Regions from separate parts of the Paenibacillus sp. FSL H3-0302 genome, predicted to be linked through region 1. Evidence: riboswitches for the same ligand, from Rfam matches in the RefSeq annotation. Region 1 holds a riboswitch; the other holds the start of a gene.
What was found. A riboswitch is a leader RNA that binds a small molecule or an ion and turns the genes downstream of it on or off. The one in region 1 is predicted to bind glycine.
Positions count from the first base shown of each region.

Region 2: another riboswitch for glycine. It lies ahead of MHH50_RS30280 (amino acid permease); the one in region 1 lies ahead of gcvT (glycine cleavage system aminomethyltransferase GcvT).

Region 1 covers NZ_CP150284.1:6,355,936-6,363,950, reverse strand. The annotation lists gene gcvPB (aminomethyl-transferring glycine dehydrogenase subunit GcvPB) at 1-655, opposite strand, end outside; gene gcvPA (aminomethyl-transferring glycine dehydrogenase subunit GcvPA) at 652-2,004, opposite strand; gene gcvT (glycine cleavage system aminomethyltransferase GcvT) at 2,111-3,223, opposite strand; glycine riboswitch at 3,410-3,508, opposite strand; gene gcvH (glycine cleavage system protein GcvH) at 3,735-4,127, shown strand; gene MHH50_RS28360 (flagellar motor protein MotB) at 4,555-5,385, opposite strand; gene MHH50_RS28355 (flagellar motor protein) at 5,382-6,164, opposite strand; gene uvrB (excinuclease ABC subunit UvrB) at 6,344-8,015, shown strand, end outside.
Region 2 covers NZ_CP150284.1:6,801,467-6,809,481, reverse strand. The annotation lists gene MHH50_RS30290 (carbohydrate ABC transporter permease) at 1-79, opposite strand, end outside; gene MHH50_RS30285 (ABC transporter permease subunit) at 92-1,003, opposite strand; glycine riboswitch at 1,382-1,464, shown strand; gene MHH50_RS30280 (amino acid permease) at 1,612-3,024, shown strand; gene MHH50_RS30275 (metallophosphoesterase) at 3,190-4,341, opposite strand; gene MHH50_RS30270 (HAMP domain-containing sensor histidine kinase) at 4,578-5,741, shown strand; gene MHH50_RS30265 (DUF5643 domain-containing protein) at 5,848-6,753, opposite strand; gene MHH50_RS30260 (DUF4179 domain-containing protein) at 6,777-7,931, opposite strand; gene MHH50_RS30255 (sigma-70 family RNA polymerase sigma factor) at 7,924-8,015, opposite strand, start outside.

The DNA of each region.
Region 1 (8,015 bases):
TTGGGTTAGTCAGCATTAGTGCGGCTGTGTCGCTACCGACGGCTGCCTTCAGTGCTTCAAGATCGACCATTCCTTTATCTGTGGAAGGGATCGTGATCGTTTCAAGTCCTGCTGCTGAGGCACTAGCAGGATTGGTTCCGTGCGAGGAATCCGGCACGATAACCTTAGTGCGGGTCTCGCCGCGACTTTCATGGTAGGCGCGGATCATCATGAGGCCGGTCCATTCACCATGCGCACCTGCGGCAGGCTGTAAGGATACAGCATCCATGCCCGTCAGCGCGGACAGATCATTTTGCAGGGTATACATTAATTCCAGTGCGCCTTGAATACTTTCTTCCGGTTGGTAGGGATGAATTTTGGCGAAGCCGGAGAAGCGGGCAACATCTTCGTTAATCTTCGGATTGTATTTCATCGTGCATGAACCGAGTGGATAGAAGCCATTGTCTACACCAAAGTTACGACGTGAAAGAGAAGTGTAGTGGCGAATGACATCCACTTCCGATACTTCTGGAAGTACGACGGGTTCGCTACGGAGTAAACCTGATGGAATCAGAGACTCCAAGGTTTCTTCCTGTGGTACATCGCATAGTGGCAAAGAATAGGCCGAACGGCCGGGACGGCTTAATTCAAAAATTAGACTTTGCTCCGGTTTCATAAACAGCCCTCCAGTGCGCTAGCGAATTGGTCGATTTCGGTTTTGCTTCTTTTTTCCGTTACGGCAACCAGCATATGTCCAGCAAGTTCAGGATAATCACGACCCAGATCATAACCGCCGAGATAACCGTCCTTCAGCAGCTTAGAATTAATAGCGGTCACGCTGCTGCCTTCAGGAAGCTTCACAACAAATTCGTTAAAGAATGGGGAGGAGAAGGCAAGTTCAGCACCTGTTAGTCCGCTAAGTTTATTAGCAGCGTAATGGCTTTTGCGAATATTTAGTTCGCCTACGTCACGCATGCCTTCTTTGCCCATAACGGACAAGTAGACGGATGCGCAGAGAGCCAGCAGTGCCTGATTGGAGCAGATATTCGATGTCGCTTTTTCACGACGAATATGCTGTTCACGCGCTTGAAGTGTAAGAACGAAGCCACGTTTACCGTTACGGTCTACCGTTTGGCCAACGATCCGGCCTGGCATGCGGCGCATCAGGTGATCAGCTACGGCAAAGAATCCGCAAGTTGGACCCCCGAGAGAAGCTGGAATACCGAGTGGCTGAGCATCACCGACTACGATGTCGGCTCCAAGTTTGCCCGGAGTTTCAAGTACACCAAGAGCTATTGGGTTGGCGCTGACTACAAGAAGACCTTTAACCGCGTGAATCAGCGGCTCAACCGAGCGAAGATCCTCAATGCTGCCGAAGAAGTTAGGCGATTGCACCAGTACTGCGGCAGTATCACCATCGATAGCTTCAGCAAGTTTAGCTTGATCGGTAACACCGTCTTTATAGTCAATCTCCACCACCTCCAGACCCCAAGCATTAGCCGAAGTACGTAGCACTTGGCGAGCCTCAGGATGAACGGTACGGGAGACGATTAATTTTTTGCGTTTGGTAGCACCAGCCGCGAGAACCGCTGCTTCGGATAAAGCTGTAGCGCCATCATACATACTGGCATTGGCAACTTTCATACCGGTTAGTTCGCAAATGTAGGATTGGAATTCGAAGATCGCTTGCAGCTCACCTTGGCTGATCTCCGGTTGATAAGGAGTGTAGGCAGTGTAGAATTCAGAACGGGAAATGACATGGTTGATGACCACAGGGATGTGATGATCGTATAATCCGGCGCCGAGGAAGCTGGCGTGAGAATCAAAGTCGGCATTTTGGTCAGCCAAACCTTTCATGTGGCGCAGCAGGGCGTATTCATCGAGTGGTTCAGACATCGGCATAGTGCCTTGGTAACGTACCGCTTCAGGAATATCGGAGAACAGCTCATCTATAGACTGAATCCCGACGGTCTCCATCATCTCTACGCGGTCCTGTTCTGTCATGGGCAGATAACGGTGCTTCATTAAGGTTTCACTCCTTGGCTTTTTTAAAATATAAGAAAGTACAATTTTCACGCTATACTTTATCCTTCTATTTCTCGCTTAAAAGCTCACCGTCCTTATATGGACGCTAAAGGCGTTTATACTTGTAAAAAGGGGCCTTAATCACTACAGCCTTAAGCTGCTTACCGCGTATCTCCACGTAAACCTCTGTGCCTATTTCACTGTAAGCAGCATCAATCAAAGCCAACCCCAGGTTACGTTTCAGCGTAGGGGACTGCGTTCCGGTTGTGACCTCACCAATCTTAACCCCATCTGCCCAAACAGGATAATGGGAGCGTGGAATGCCTCGATCAATCATTTCTAGGCCGACAAGGCGACGGGGAATGCCAGCTTCTTTTTGCTGTATTAGTGCATCGCGTCCGATAAAGTCTATTTTGTCCAGCTTCACGAAGAACTGTACTCCTGCTTCAAGCGGGGTGATGTCAGCAGATAGCTCCTGACCGTACAATGGTAATTTCGCCTCAAAACGCAGGGTATCCCGTGCACCCAGTCCAGCAGGTGTTAATCCGTGGGGCGCGCCTGCTGCAAGCAGTCCGTTCCATAACGTTTCTGCACCTTCCAGCGGAGCGTAAATCTCGAAGCCATCTTCACCGGTATAACCCGTACGGGAGATAAGTACCTCTACACCGCAAACGGTAGCGCGTTCGATGAAATGGAAAGACTTGAGTGCTGAAATAGGGGCATCAGTAACTTCCGCGAGAATGGTCTCTGCCAGAGGACCCTGCAAGGCGAGCAAAAGCGTCTCGTCAGAGACATTAGTGAGCGTGACTTCGCCGAATTCAGAGGTCAAATGCTCTTGCAGCCACTGGAAGTCCTTGTCGATGTTGGAGGCATTAACGACGAGCATATAACGCCCTTCGCTTAGGCGATACACGAGTAGATCGTCGACAACTCCGCCATTTGGATAACAGAGCAGCGTATATTGTGCCGCACCATCCGTGAGGCGGCTGACATCATTGGTTGTCATTTTTTGCAAAAAGGCTTCTGCACCGCTCCCAATCACCATGAATTCACCCATATGCGAGACATCGAACAGCCCAGCCTGCTGGCGAACGGCTTCGTGCTCTTTCACGATACCTGTAAACTGTACTGGCAGCTCCCAGCCACCGAAGTCAATGCACCTGGACTCCGCATAAGCGGAATAGAGATCATAAAAAGGTGTTCTTCTCAAAGCATCCATGTCGTCACTCCCCTTGATCTGATTACATACGAAAAAAGGACAGGCAGAAGCAATCATGCATAAATGCACAAATCGCTTTCTGCTCTGTCCGTTGTACCTGAGAGTTACCCTGCCGTAACTAGCTTGCAGGTTTCCCCGTTGGTGATCTGACGCATCTAGCCTTGCGTCTGATGCTCTCCAGAGATACGTCCGACAAAGGTCCTTTTGCCTGAGAGATTCACCCCTGTTAGGGCTTACTCCTTCGGCGCCGTCTTCAAGTGAGACAGTCTCTCCCTATGCCATCATCCGCAATTATATTTCTTCGAGAAACGGTTATTGTCTATAAAAAGACGACAACGTCATTTCTTCTTGTATGTCTCCATTAAACGGGTATAGTCGGGCGCTGTCAACAAGAAAACGTCGAAAAAATGACAAATTTAAATTTCCTGTTAGTAATATTGACATTGTGAGCCGGGATAACTTAGGCTATAACTAAATTTAGAACTCCAAATTGGAAATGAGGCGGCTTGAAATGAGTGAAGTATTAGACAACCTTCTTTACAGCGAAGAGCATGAATGGGCACAGCAAGTAGAAGGACGAGTAGTACGTGTTGGGATTACGGACCATGCTCAGCATTTATTAGGCGACATCGTATTTGTTGAGTTTCCTGAGGTAGGATCGACCATTTCGGCCGGTGACAGCGTAGGCAGTATCGAATCCGTTAAGACGGTATCGGAGTTGTATTCGCCCGTCTCTGGGACGGTTACCAAGGTGAATGATGGATTAGAAGCTAGTCCGGAGCTTATCAATGATCAGCCGTATGGCGGGGGTTGGATTTTTGAGATTGAAGTTGATGGAGAGTATGCTGATGCTGTAAAAGGTCTGTTAGATGCAGCTGGTTATAGCGCGTTAGTTGCTGAATAATTGGAAATCGGGGACGGAAAATAGTCTGATCAAGTGTGATATTTTTAGCAGCAAGTTTCTGTGATTCGGGGACTTGCTGTTTGTGTTTCTTATGTGGATTGTGCGAGTATTCGTAAACCCAATCGAGTGGTTTGAGGGTCTAGTGGAGTATGGAATTAGGGAAAACCTCCCTCATTTTAGACGATTATAGCGTGAGAGTTAGGGTTTTAGGGAATTCCTCCCTATCATCTCGGTAAAACCACTATTTCAGACTAAAAAGAGTAATAATCAGGGAGAAATTCCCTCATTCCGCGATTGGATACGATAATAGGTGAATAATCAGGGAGGTTTTCCCTAATTAAATTGGATGAAGTCCCTTGTAAGCTCAATGTGGTAATTGCAAAGGCCCCTGCCGCCGAACTTAGCTCTGAGCGCAAGCAACTATATTTTATTCCACCTCTTGAAGCTGTCGAAGTACAATGATCTCTACGCGTCGATTTTTCTGTTTGCCTGCTACCGTAGTATTATCTGCTGTTGGTCGGGTATCGGCATAACCTGCATATTGAAAAGTGTCCGGGTTCAGTCCTTCATTATCTAAGAAAAAGCGCAGCACAGAAAGCGCGCGAGCACCCGATAGCTCCCAATTGTCGTTATAACGTGAAGCTGATGACACTGGTGTATTATCCGTATGTCCTTCAATGCTGATCGTTGCTCCGATATCTTTGAATAAGCCAGACAACTGCTGAAGAGCAGGAAGGGCTGGTGACTTCACATCTGCTTTACCCACATCAAAAAGAAAACGGTCGCTGAGCGTGATTTCTATGCCCTGCGGTTTGTCGGCTACAAATATTTGTTCACCGAGTTTATTCTCCTCCACATAGTGGGTGATCACACCCATTAACTCAGCAAGCTTCGCCTCTTGTTCTCGAAAAGCCAACTCCCGTGCTGAAGGTGTTTCATTCTCCGTTTGTTCATCAGAACCGTCATTTGGTTTTGCAGTTGCGTTCGCATTCCCATCTGTACTCTCTGGTTTGTTGTCAGGGGTCTTTCCAGCATCTAAAATACCATCCCCGCCTTCAAGAACAGTGCTGCTCGACTTGAAAGTCTGGGATAAAGAGCCGGTCACGATATTATATTTGTCAGTGTCCAGGCTGCTCATCGCATACAATATAACGAAAAATATAAGTAAAAGTGTAATTAGATCAGCGTAAGTAATCATCCAACGATCACGGCTTTCTCGATTCTCTACCCGCCGTTTGCGCCGGTCTCTTTGTCTCATATAAAACCTCTTGCTTCTGCACGGTCATCTGTGGTGGTGTCTGAAATGAAGGAGTTCAGTTTTTTACGCACCAGCAGCGGATGATCCCCGTTCTGTAGAGAAAGAATGCCTACTAGCAGCATCTCCATGCTATGCAGCTCACTTTGGCTGCGGGATTTGATTTTGGAAGCAATGGGTAAAAATATTAGATTAGCGATGGCTACTCCGTACAGTGTTGCAGTGAACGCTACTGCGATAGAGGTACCTAGATTTGATGGGTCCGTAAGGTTGCCCAGTACCCTAATGAGTCCCATAACTGTACCGATGATCCCCATCGTTGGAGCATATCCGCCAGCGGCTTCAAAAATCTTGGCGTAGCTTTCATGCTTCAATTCTTTCGCATCCATTTCCAATTCCAAAATCTGTATTACCTGCTCAGGGTCAGTGCCATCGACGATAAGCAACAGTCCTTCGCGTGTAAAAGGATCAGGATGCAGTTCCGCTTGTTTTTCGAGCATTAAAACGCCGCCGCGGCGGGCCACTGTGGCCATTGCGATAAGCTCTTCTGCTTTCTCTTCATCACGTTCAGGATTGCGGCCAAAAGCCATGCGCAGAGCGGCGGGAATGGAGCGTAGCTTAGCTGCCGGGAAGCTGATCATTACGGCGGCAATCGTACCTCCAAATACAATCAAAGCTGCATTAAGCTGCAGCAGTCCGGAAAGGCTTCCGCCTTCCCAGAGGTAGCCGCCGATTAGCGCAGCCAGTCCGGCCACTAGGCCGATTATTGCGGTAATATCCATGCTTCAAGCTCCTAACATTTCTGTGTATTATGGTTTGCATCGATCTAAGCAACACTGTATAATGAACGGGAACACATATTCTTATCTTCCATATTTTTTACTGTCGTATGGAGAGAGAAGATTCAGACAACAATTATAATATATTAATCTAGTTTAGACGATAGAGGGGAGACGGGCAAATGAGTGATATTGTCGTCAGTACGAAGACTTTTGAATTGGAGTCCGAGTATACACCCCAGGGCGATCAGCCTCATGCCATAGATGAATTACTACAAGGCATCCGGCAGGGTAAGAAGCACCAGACGCTGCTGGGAGCGACAGGTACAGGGAAGACCTTTACTGTCGCGCAAGTTATTTCCAAATTAAATCGCCCCACGCTGGTTATTGCGCATAACAAGACACTGGCTGCCCAGCTGGCAAGTGAGTTTAAGGAGTTTTTCCCGAATAATTCGGTAGACTATTTCGTCAGCTACTACGACTATTACCAACCAGAGGCGTATATTCCCTCCTCCGATACTTATATTGAGAAAGATTCCAGTATTAACGAAGAGATTGATAAACTTCGCCACTCCGCGACAAGCTCCTTGTTCGAACGGCGTGACGTTATTATTGTAGCGAGTGTGTCTTGTATTTACGGTCTCGGTTCACCAATGGAATACGGAAGCTTGCTGTTGTCCTTGCGGGTTGGGATGGAGAAACCGCGCAATGAGATTCTGAGCAGACTGGTGGATATTCAATACCAGCGCAATGATATCAATTTTGTACGCGGAACATTCCGCGTACGTGGTGATGTGGTTGAGATCTTCCCAGCCTCTCAGGGTGAACATGCGATTCGTGTTGAATTGTTTGGGGATGAGATTGAGCGGATCACTGAAATAGATGTTTTAACGGGCGAATTGATCGGTGAACGCGATCATGTCGCCATTTTTCCGGCTTCTCACTTTGTTACCAAGGAAGAAACGATGCGTGTAGCAATAGTCAATATTGAACGGGAGCTAGAAGAGCGGCTGACCGTGCTTCGTGACGCAGGCAAGCTTCTGGAAGCGCAACGTTTGGAACAACGGACACGTTACGACATTGAAATGATGAAGGAAGTGGGTTTCTGTTCGGGGATCGAGAACTATTCCGGGCCACTAACCTTCAGGGAACCGGGAGCAACTCCATATACGTTAATGGATTATTTTCCTGATGATATGTTAATCGTCGTAGATGAATCCCATGTTACCCTTCCGCAAATTCGGGCGATGTATAACGGTGACCGGGCGCGTAAAACAGTGTTGGTAGAGCATGGTTTCCGTCTGCCTTCTGCACTGGATAACCGTCCGCTTCAGTTCGAAGAGTTCGAAGATAAAGTAAACCAGATCATTTACGTTTCCGCGACACCTGGACCTTATGAAATGGAACACTGCGAAACTATGGTGCAGCAGATTATCCGTCCGACTGGTCTATTGGATCCAATCATCGAGGTCCGTCCTACAGAAGGTCAGATTGATGATCTGATTAGCGAAATCCGTGACCGGGTTGAACGCGATGAACGTGTACTCGTTACCACTTTGACGAAGAAGATGTCGGAGGATCTGACAGACTACTTTAAGGAAATCGGGATTAAGGTTCGTTATATGCACTCTGACATCAAGACGCTGGAACGGATGGCGATCTTGCGGGATCTTCGTCTCGGTACGTTCCATGTACTGGTAGGGATTAACCTCCTGAGAGAAGGTCTCGACTTACCGGAGGTATCTTTAGTTGCAATTCTCGATGCCGATAAAGAAGGGTTCCTTCGTTCCGAACGTTCACTAATTCAGACGATTGGCCGTGCGGCTCGTAACTCTGAGGGTCGTGTAATCATGT
Region 2 (8,015 bases), 450 kb from region 1:
ACAAGCAGAATAGTGCAAATATTGCTGAGCAGACATAAAAGGCTATATTAGTTAACTTATCAGCATTTGATCGTTTCAAATAGACACCCCCTTAAAATAATGTGGAATCTTTGTCGTACCAGCTTGTAATCTTGTTAGCGATAATAACAAGGAAGAAGCCAAAAACAGATTGATATAACGAAATCGCCGACGCAAACGCCATCTCACCATTTCTTACGCCGCTGCGATAAACAAATACATCGATCAGATCCGTGAAGGGTAACAAAATCGGGTTCATATTCGTCAAGCCGATAATCATATTTAGGTTACCGCGCAGCATATTGCCGACCGATAATAGAAACAAAATAATGATGGTCGGTTTAAGCATAGGAATTGTAATTTTAAAAATTTGCTGAAGTTTACTGGCGCCATCTACCTCGGCGGCTTCATACATGGAGGAATCAAAGCCAGTCAACACACCAAAATAAATAATGGAGTTATAACCTGTACTTTGCCAAATCACCACAATGACCAGAATCGGAATCCAAATCCACGGCGTAGCATAAAAATCATAAGTTGAACCGGTGATGCTTTTAATAATCTGATTTAGAAAGCCTGTTTCATTATTCAAAATTGCATTTAGAATGGAGCCAATAACCATCCAAGACATAAAAAACGGAAAAAACATAATGCTTTGATTAACTTTGACGAATCGGCGACTAGAAATTTCATTGAGCATAATAGCAATCGCTACCGCGAAGATGGTGCCAAATACAAAAAATAAAATATTGAACATTATCGTATTAAATGTCGCCCGCATTGCAGTATCAAAATTGTTAAAGAAAAATTGAAAGTTTTTAAAGATGGGATCTGCCCATGGGCTGTTAAAAATACCTCCGTCAAAGCGATATTCCTTAAACACTAAAATCGACCCTGCCATTGGCAAGTAGGAAAAGGCCAACAGCGCTAATATGCCGGGCAGTGCCATCATATAAAGAAGCCCGTCTTTTTTGAGTGCGCTCATAAACCTATTGCTTGTTTTTTGTCTCAAATAAATTCCCCCTCACTTAGTTGCCATGCATAACAAGCTGCCTGTACTCCTCTAATAAAACGCTTTCAAAAGCTAAATGAAATACGTACTCCAAATAGTAATCTTTTGGGTCTTAAAGTAAATCGCAATTAGAGGAGAAGCTTTTAAAAACGAGCATTTTACCCTCGTTTAGGCTATTAATTTCTCGCATTTTTATTAAAAATCCGTATTATGTGTTTAAATCCAGCGGTAATTAATGTTATTGACAAAATATTTGACAATGATTAGTATTGAAAAATATTAAAAATGAAGTTAGCGGCATAACAATTAAATAATTCGCAAGCTATGATTGCTATGGATCACACTATAGCAGGAGCAGCTTCTGGAGAGACCGTGGGGGATTCCCCCGGCGCCGAAGGGTTCACAATCTCAGGCAAAAGGACAGAAGAGTACTAGATAATTCATTTGTTATTCTGATCATCGTCAGAGTAAAGGAATGTATTTTATTTATTATTCTTAGACCTAAGAGATTGGAGCGTATCCAATCTCTTTTTTGTTATCATTTTTACTTGTACATTTTTTCACATAAGGGGGAGTTTGAAATGGCAGCACAAGAATTAAAGAGAGATTTAGAGAATCGGCATGTTCAGCTCATTGCGATTGGTGGAACCATCGGTACCGGATTATTTTTAGGATCAGGTAAAGCTATACAGCTGGCAGGACCATCCATCATTTTTGCTTATTTAATCGTGGGTATCGCTATTTTTTTTGTGATGAGGGCATTAGGAGAACTTCTGTTGTCTAAAGCAGGTTATCAATCTTTTACAGACATTGCCGAAGACTATCTTGGACCGCGGGCGGCGTTTGTAACTGGATGGACCTATTGGTTTTGTTGGATCATGACGGCTATGGCCGATATTATAGCTGTTGGGGTCTATGTACAATATTGGTTTGATATCCCGCAATGGATACCCGCAGTCATTTGTTTGATTATTTTATTAGGGCTCAATTTATTAACGGTAAAAAGCTTTGGCGAATTGGAATTTTGGTTTGCTTTAATTAAGGTAATCACTATTCTCGCATTGATTGCTATCGGGGTAGTCTTACTGGTGATTGGATTCAAAACAACTACCGGAACGGTTGCGCTCAGTAATATTTGGGCACATGGGGGAGTATTTCCAAACGGGATTTCAGGGTTCCTGCTTTCATTTCAAATGGTTGTGTTTGCTTTTGTGGGTGTGGAATTGGTAGGCGTATCGGCAGCAGAGACCTCCAATCCAGAAAAAACTATCCCATCGGCGATTAATAAAATACCTTTACGAATTCTATTTTTCTACGTGGGTGCTATTATTGCCTTATTATGCATCAGCGCTTGGACAGAACTAAACCCGGCAGAAAGTCCTTTTGTTAAAACATTTAGTTTAGTGGGGATTCCGATTGCCGCGGGGGTTATTAACTTCGTTGTATTAACTTCAGCTGCGTCCGCTTGTAATAGCGGGATGTTCTCAACAAGCCGGATTCTATACAATCTAAGCAGAAATGACCAGGCTCCAGCCAACTTTGCAAAGCTTAATAAAAATCATGTACCAAGTAATGCTTTATTCATATCCACGCTTGTCTTATCTGTAGGCGCTTTGTTGAGTAAGCTGATTCCGGAGACGGCTTTTGGCATCGTGACAACAATTAGTGCCATTTGTTTCATCTGGGTTTGGGGCGTCGTTCTAATTTGCCATTTGCGATATAAAAAGACGAAGCCGGAATTGCAGGCCAAATCAAAATTCAAAGCACCGTTTACACCCTTTGTGAATTATGTTGTTCTAGCTTTGTTTGCAATCATACTCATAATTATGCTATTTGCTGATGAAACTCGTCCGGCCTTATTGTTGACGCCTTTATGGTTTATATTATTATTTGTTTTGTATTCGATAAATAGAAGAAAGAGGGAAAGAATAACGCCTGATCCAAGAGCACGTCTCGAAGGTATTCGGACTAACACGGAGATCCGGCATGATTAGTCGATGAGGGTGCTTGCTGATATTACAGTTGGATAGGCAGACATAGAAATCCACCACCGCATACGGTGGTGGATTTTCTCATTAATGTGGTCGATGCTCTTTTTCGAACTTGTGTATGCTATCGGGATATTCTTCCATGTTTTTTAATCAGTCTAAAATTATCGTCTATTTAAAATCAACTTTGATTTGTGCTATCTCACTATTCGTGCCAATTCGTAATGGCGGTCCCCAAGTCCCTGCACCAGATGTAACGATGACGTGAGGGCTGTTAGGATTCTTCTGATAGTGGCCATAATCTACTGTAAACATAGCATTGGTGATCAGATTTGCAGGGAATACTTGTCCTTGATGCGTATGTCCGCTAAGTATCAAATCAACGTCATCTGCGTATTCAATCCTATTGGTTGGTTGATGATCCATTACGATAACGGGCATATTTGTATCAATGTCACTCATCACTTCTGAAGTAATTGCTCGAGGGTTCCCTTGATTACCAATCGGTGATGAATCCCTTCTGCCAACAACAACGAATTGATTATCAATAACGACATGCTCATCATTTAGAAGTTTGATATTACTCTTATCTATAAAGTTCACGATCTCATCGTATGAGCGTCCTGCATCATGGTTACCTAAACAAGCATAAACTCCATAGGTTGACTGAATAGTACTTAATAACTCTATTCCTTTGGAAGGGTTAGAGAGCGCATAGTAGTTACCATTAAATATATCTCCTGTCATCAACACTATATCCGGCTGTAGTCCATTAATACGATCAACAACGTCTTCAATAAACTTTACATCATTTACGTAGCCTAAATGTAAGTCGCTGATCAGGACGATATTTAACTGATCTAATGAAGTGTTTTTATGTATTTGGAGCGGATAGGTGACTTCTTTTAAATGATTTGCATTATAAATCCCATAGGACACCAATCCTATGACTAGAATTAATACTATGGACCTTGTATGAAAAATAACACGTGCTGGTATAGGAGAAGGGAGGACCTTGATCCATTTACTAATTAGTAAGATTACATCTGAAAGGATCAAAAGCAAGAACAAATAGAAGTAGATACCCATCCAATAGTCCCCGAATTGACCAATAAAATTAACAATATTTGAATTGGTCGTCATAGCTGAAGAAGACAATAGTAAATTAATAATGATTGATAACGCACATAAGCTGTAGATGACTCCATATATGATCCCGTTTATATGTGAAAATATATGTTGTAACCATTTAAAAATCTTTCTCGCAATGTAATAGTTAGTTGCCGCGTACATAGCGAATATAAATAAAAATGCAAATACCATAGGGTACACCATCCTAATGCTTTAGATATCAGAACTAAAGTGAATACATTAATTATAGCAATAATTACTAGTTTCAGAAATTAAATGGGGTATTGAGTTTACTGGTTTTTTCAGTTATTGTTTATTACTATTTCAGCTGATATAATTCTTATTTCGACAATCAATTTAAAAGTGGTGAATTCATGAGAGAGTTCTACAGTCGGGTGAATCGAAAAACCTATTACATATTAATGTTAATGATCATCGTTCTTATGATGTCTGGATTAATACTATCTACTCTAGAGTTAGATGGAATTGATTTTGGTTATATCATTCATTTTTTATGTGTGGCGTTTCTAACGGTTTGTTTATGGATTTACCCTAAGCATGAGACACATACTTTTAGAAAGATTATCATTCTATTTGGATTTGCGTATTTTTATACGCTATTCTTTTTATATCCTCAAACTTGGACTACCTATATCCTCATTTGTCTTATTCCTGCACTCTCTATTCTATTTTTTGATTTAAAATTGTTTTATTTTTCCTTCATTATAAATGGAATACTGATGGTAATTACATTTGGCTATATCCTCTTGATTGATAGAGGGGATCTATATACATATTTACATTATGATATTCTAGGGAATTTCATTAATATAATAGCGGTTCAAGTGTTATTATTTTTCATTTTTCAAATATCATTTAAACGGATGAAAAAACAGCAGCTTTATTATGAACAATTACAGCAATCTGAGCGTTTAAAGATGGTTGGACAATTAACAGCTGCCGTTGCGCATGAAATTAGAAATCCAGTGACAGTGGTTAGAGGTTTTTTGCAGTTTTTTGATGAGGATCCTTCATTTGATGATCCTATGAAAAGAAAATTTAAATTAATGATTGATGAATTGAACACAGTAGAACAGATTATTTCGCAATTTCTAACCCTTTCAAAGCCAAATGGAGAACAAAAACTAGAAAAAGTAGATGTGAAGGATGTTATTGAAAGTGTCACAGGATTGCTCCATTCCTACGCAATGTTATCTGATAATCAAATTGTTACCTATGTAGAAGAAGACTGCATGATCTCTATTAATAAAATTGAATTTAAGCAGCTGCTTATTAATATAATAAAAAATGCTTTAGAGGCTTCGGATGTTGGTAAATCTGTCTCTATTATGGCGAATAGGAACAATAATTTTATTGAGATAACAATCATTGATGAAGGAAGCGGGATGTCGGAAGCTGAGGTTAAGTCGCTAGGGACTCCTTTTTATTCATTAAAAAGTAATGGAACAGGTCTAGGATTAATGATTTGCTTTAATATCGTAGAAAAGTACGGCGGCGAAATTTATTATAGTAGTTCTGTAGGTAAGGGGACAACAGCTACTATCCGCTTTTTAGCTATAAATGACCAGTAAAACGGGACATTCTTTCCGTTGAAAGAAGGGGATTACCTCAAGCCTTCGGCCGGAGAGGTAATCCCCTTTTCCTAGATAAATATGTTTATGTTTGCTACGCTAACGATTATTTTAGAGGGATTTTGATCTCCAATTGCTTGTTGTAATTTTTAACTACATTGCCTTTGGCATCTACTTTATAAGCCCCGGTGTTGCCTTTTTCAAATACGGCTTGATACGGTCTGATAATCAGATATTCTGCCGCTGAGCTAGGTGCTTCGAACAATAAATCTTCAGAAACCGTATTTTGAGTTGCTGCAACAGAATCCCTTGCAATAAATTCTAATTCATTTCCCAGATTATCATAAATGTCATATCCTAAAGCCTGTGCTTGGGTGGCAACCCCTTTAACCGCTAAAGCGATACGCACAGAAGTCTCTCCTGCAGCAACACGGGTGGTTTTGATTTCAAATTGGTTGTCTTTCTTTATAGCAGGCAGCTGAATGTTACGCACTAATCCTGCTTGCTTGAGAGAAAATTTAAGTACATACGGTTCATCGATTCCGTTAAGCTTCACATGGATACTCAATTCAGAGGAAGCCAGGTTTGCCTTTTGTTGCTCAGTTAACCATCCGGTCTGCAATACAACAACCGCCTTGTTGGCATCACCGTCACTGATCCAGCGTGGTGTTTTTAAATCAATGCCTCCTGGTTGAGTGAGCTTAGCGTCTATTCCCACAATAGTACCTTCTGCAAGATAGGGCTCACCTTTATCATTTAAAGTTACTCCTGCGAGCATTCCTGAAAATAGCGATCCCTCACGGCTCAGGTCGATCTTAATATAGTTACCATCAAACTGCGCACTGCCCTTTAAAGTAAGCTGATCGTGTGAATCGGCCACTTTTGTTGTATTCAGGGAAGCTTCAACAGCGGGTTGGGCACTGGATGCTTGAGTTAAAGCTGGCATTCCCAACGCTCCTAGGCATACAGCAGCACTTAAAATTACAGACATCTTCTTAGTCATTTTTTTCATGATATTATCAAGCTCCTTAATTTTTATTTAACTAGCACGTTTATCTCTAGACCATCAATATAATGCTTCACTGGGTTTCCAGAACTGTCTGTTTTAAATGCTCCATTCTTACTTTGTGGGTTCTCAAACTCATAAAGATAGCCACGGATTGTGAGCATATTAGGGTGTTTCTCAAATGGCTCAGTAAGCAAATCGACATTAAGTGACCTATTGGAAGTCGAGAGGACTTTCTGTGAAATATCTTTCAGCACCTGTCCTTGTTGATCCTTTACTTCAAAGCCCACTAAACTCAATGCTGCATGATCTTCGTCTGTATCCTGTTCCAGCATGAGCGACAGGCGTGTCGTTAATGGACTATATTCCAGCTTTTTCAGGATCAAACTCCATCCTCCAACTTGTGCGCGTATATCAGGTGTGGAAATTTTATTAATCGTAGCCTTCCGCGCAGGAATTTGGAGAACAAACGGTTCATCCATACCGTTTAAGCCAAGAGTTACGGTCAATACAAATCGATCAGGAAAAGGTTTGTTGGAGATTCCGGAATTCGAGGAATCCACTAGTCTAAAAATAGCTGTGTTGCTTTCCGCACCTTCTATCCAGCTTAGAAACGGCATAGCTTTCCAGAGACCATCTGAAAATTGCTCCAGGGAAGCGCCGTCGATCAATACTTCTGCAGAGGTTATTGCACCTTTCGCTAAAAAAGGCTTCCCATCCGCTCCAATCGTTACTCCAGCTAGCTTACCTTCCAGTTCTTCTCCCTCACGCTTCACCGAGAATGCCAACCGGCTGCCATCAAATACAGCCTCTTCGGCAGACAAGGTAATCCCTTCATGCGTATCACTACTGTTTAGACGGGAAGTCAGTCCCAGACGCTGGGCCGCTTGTAACCCTATATCATCTGCCCGTTCAAAAATACCGCCTATCAAGGGAAGCTGCTTGAGCGCATTGGCCAATGTAGGCGGATAGATAGCCGTTAGCATAACACTTAACAATATCGCCGCAGTCACAGCAGCTGTGATTTTTGGATATATCCGCTTTTCCTTTTCCACAGGATCCTGGACAATGGTGGCCAGCGATGCATAAAGCGAATCCTGCCGTGATCGTAGTAAAGGAGGAAGCTCCTGTATATTAGCTTTCCCTAGCTCCCTGATCTGCTTTTCTAAATTGTTATTATTCATTAGCAAGACCCTCCTCCCGCACAGGATGTATCTGTTTGGACAACAATCTCCGTGCGCGATGAAGTCGTGCCCTGACCGCTCCCT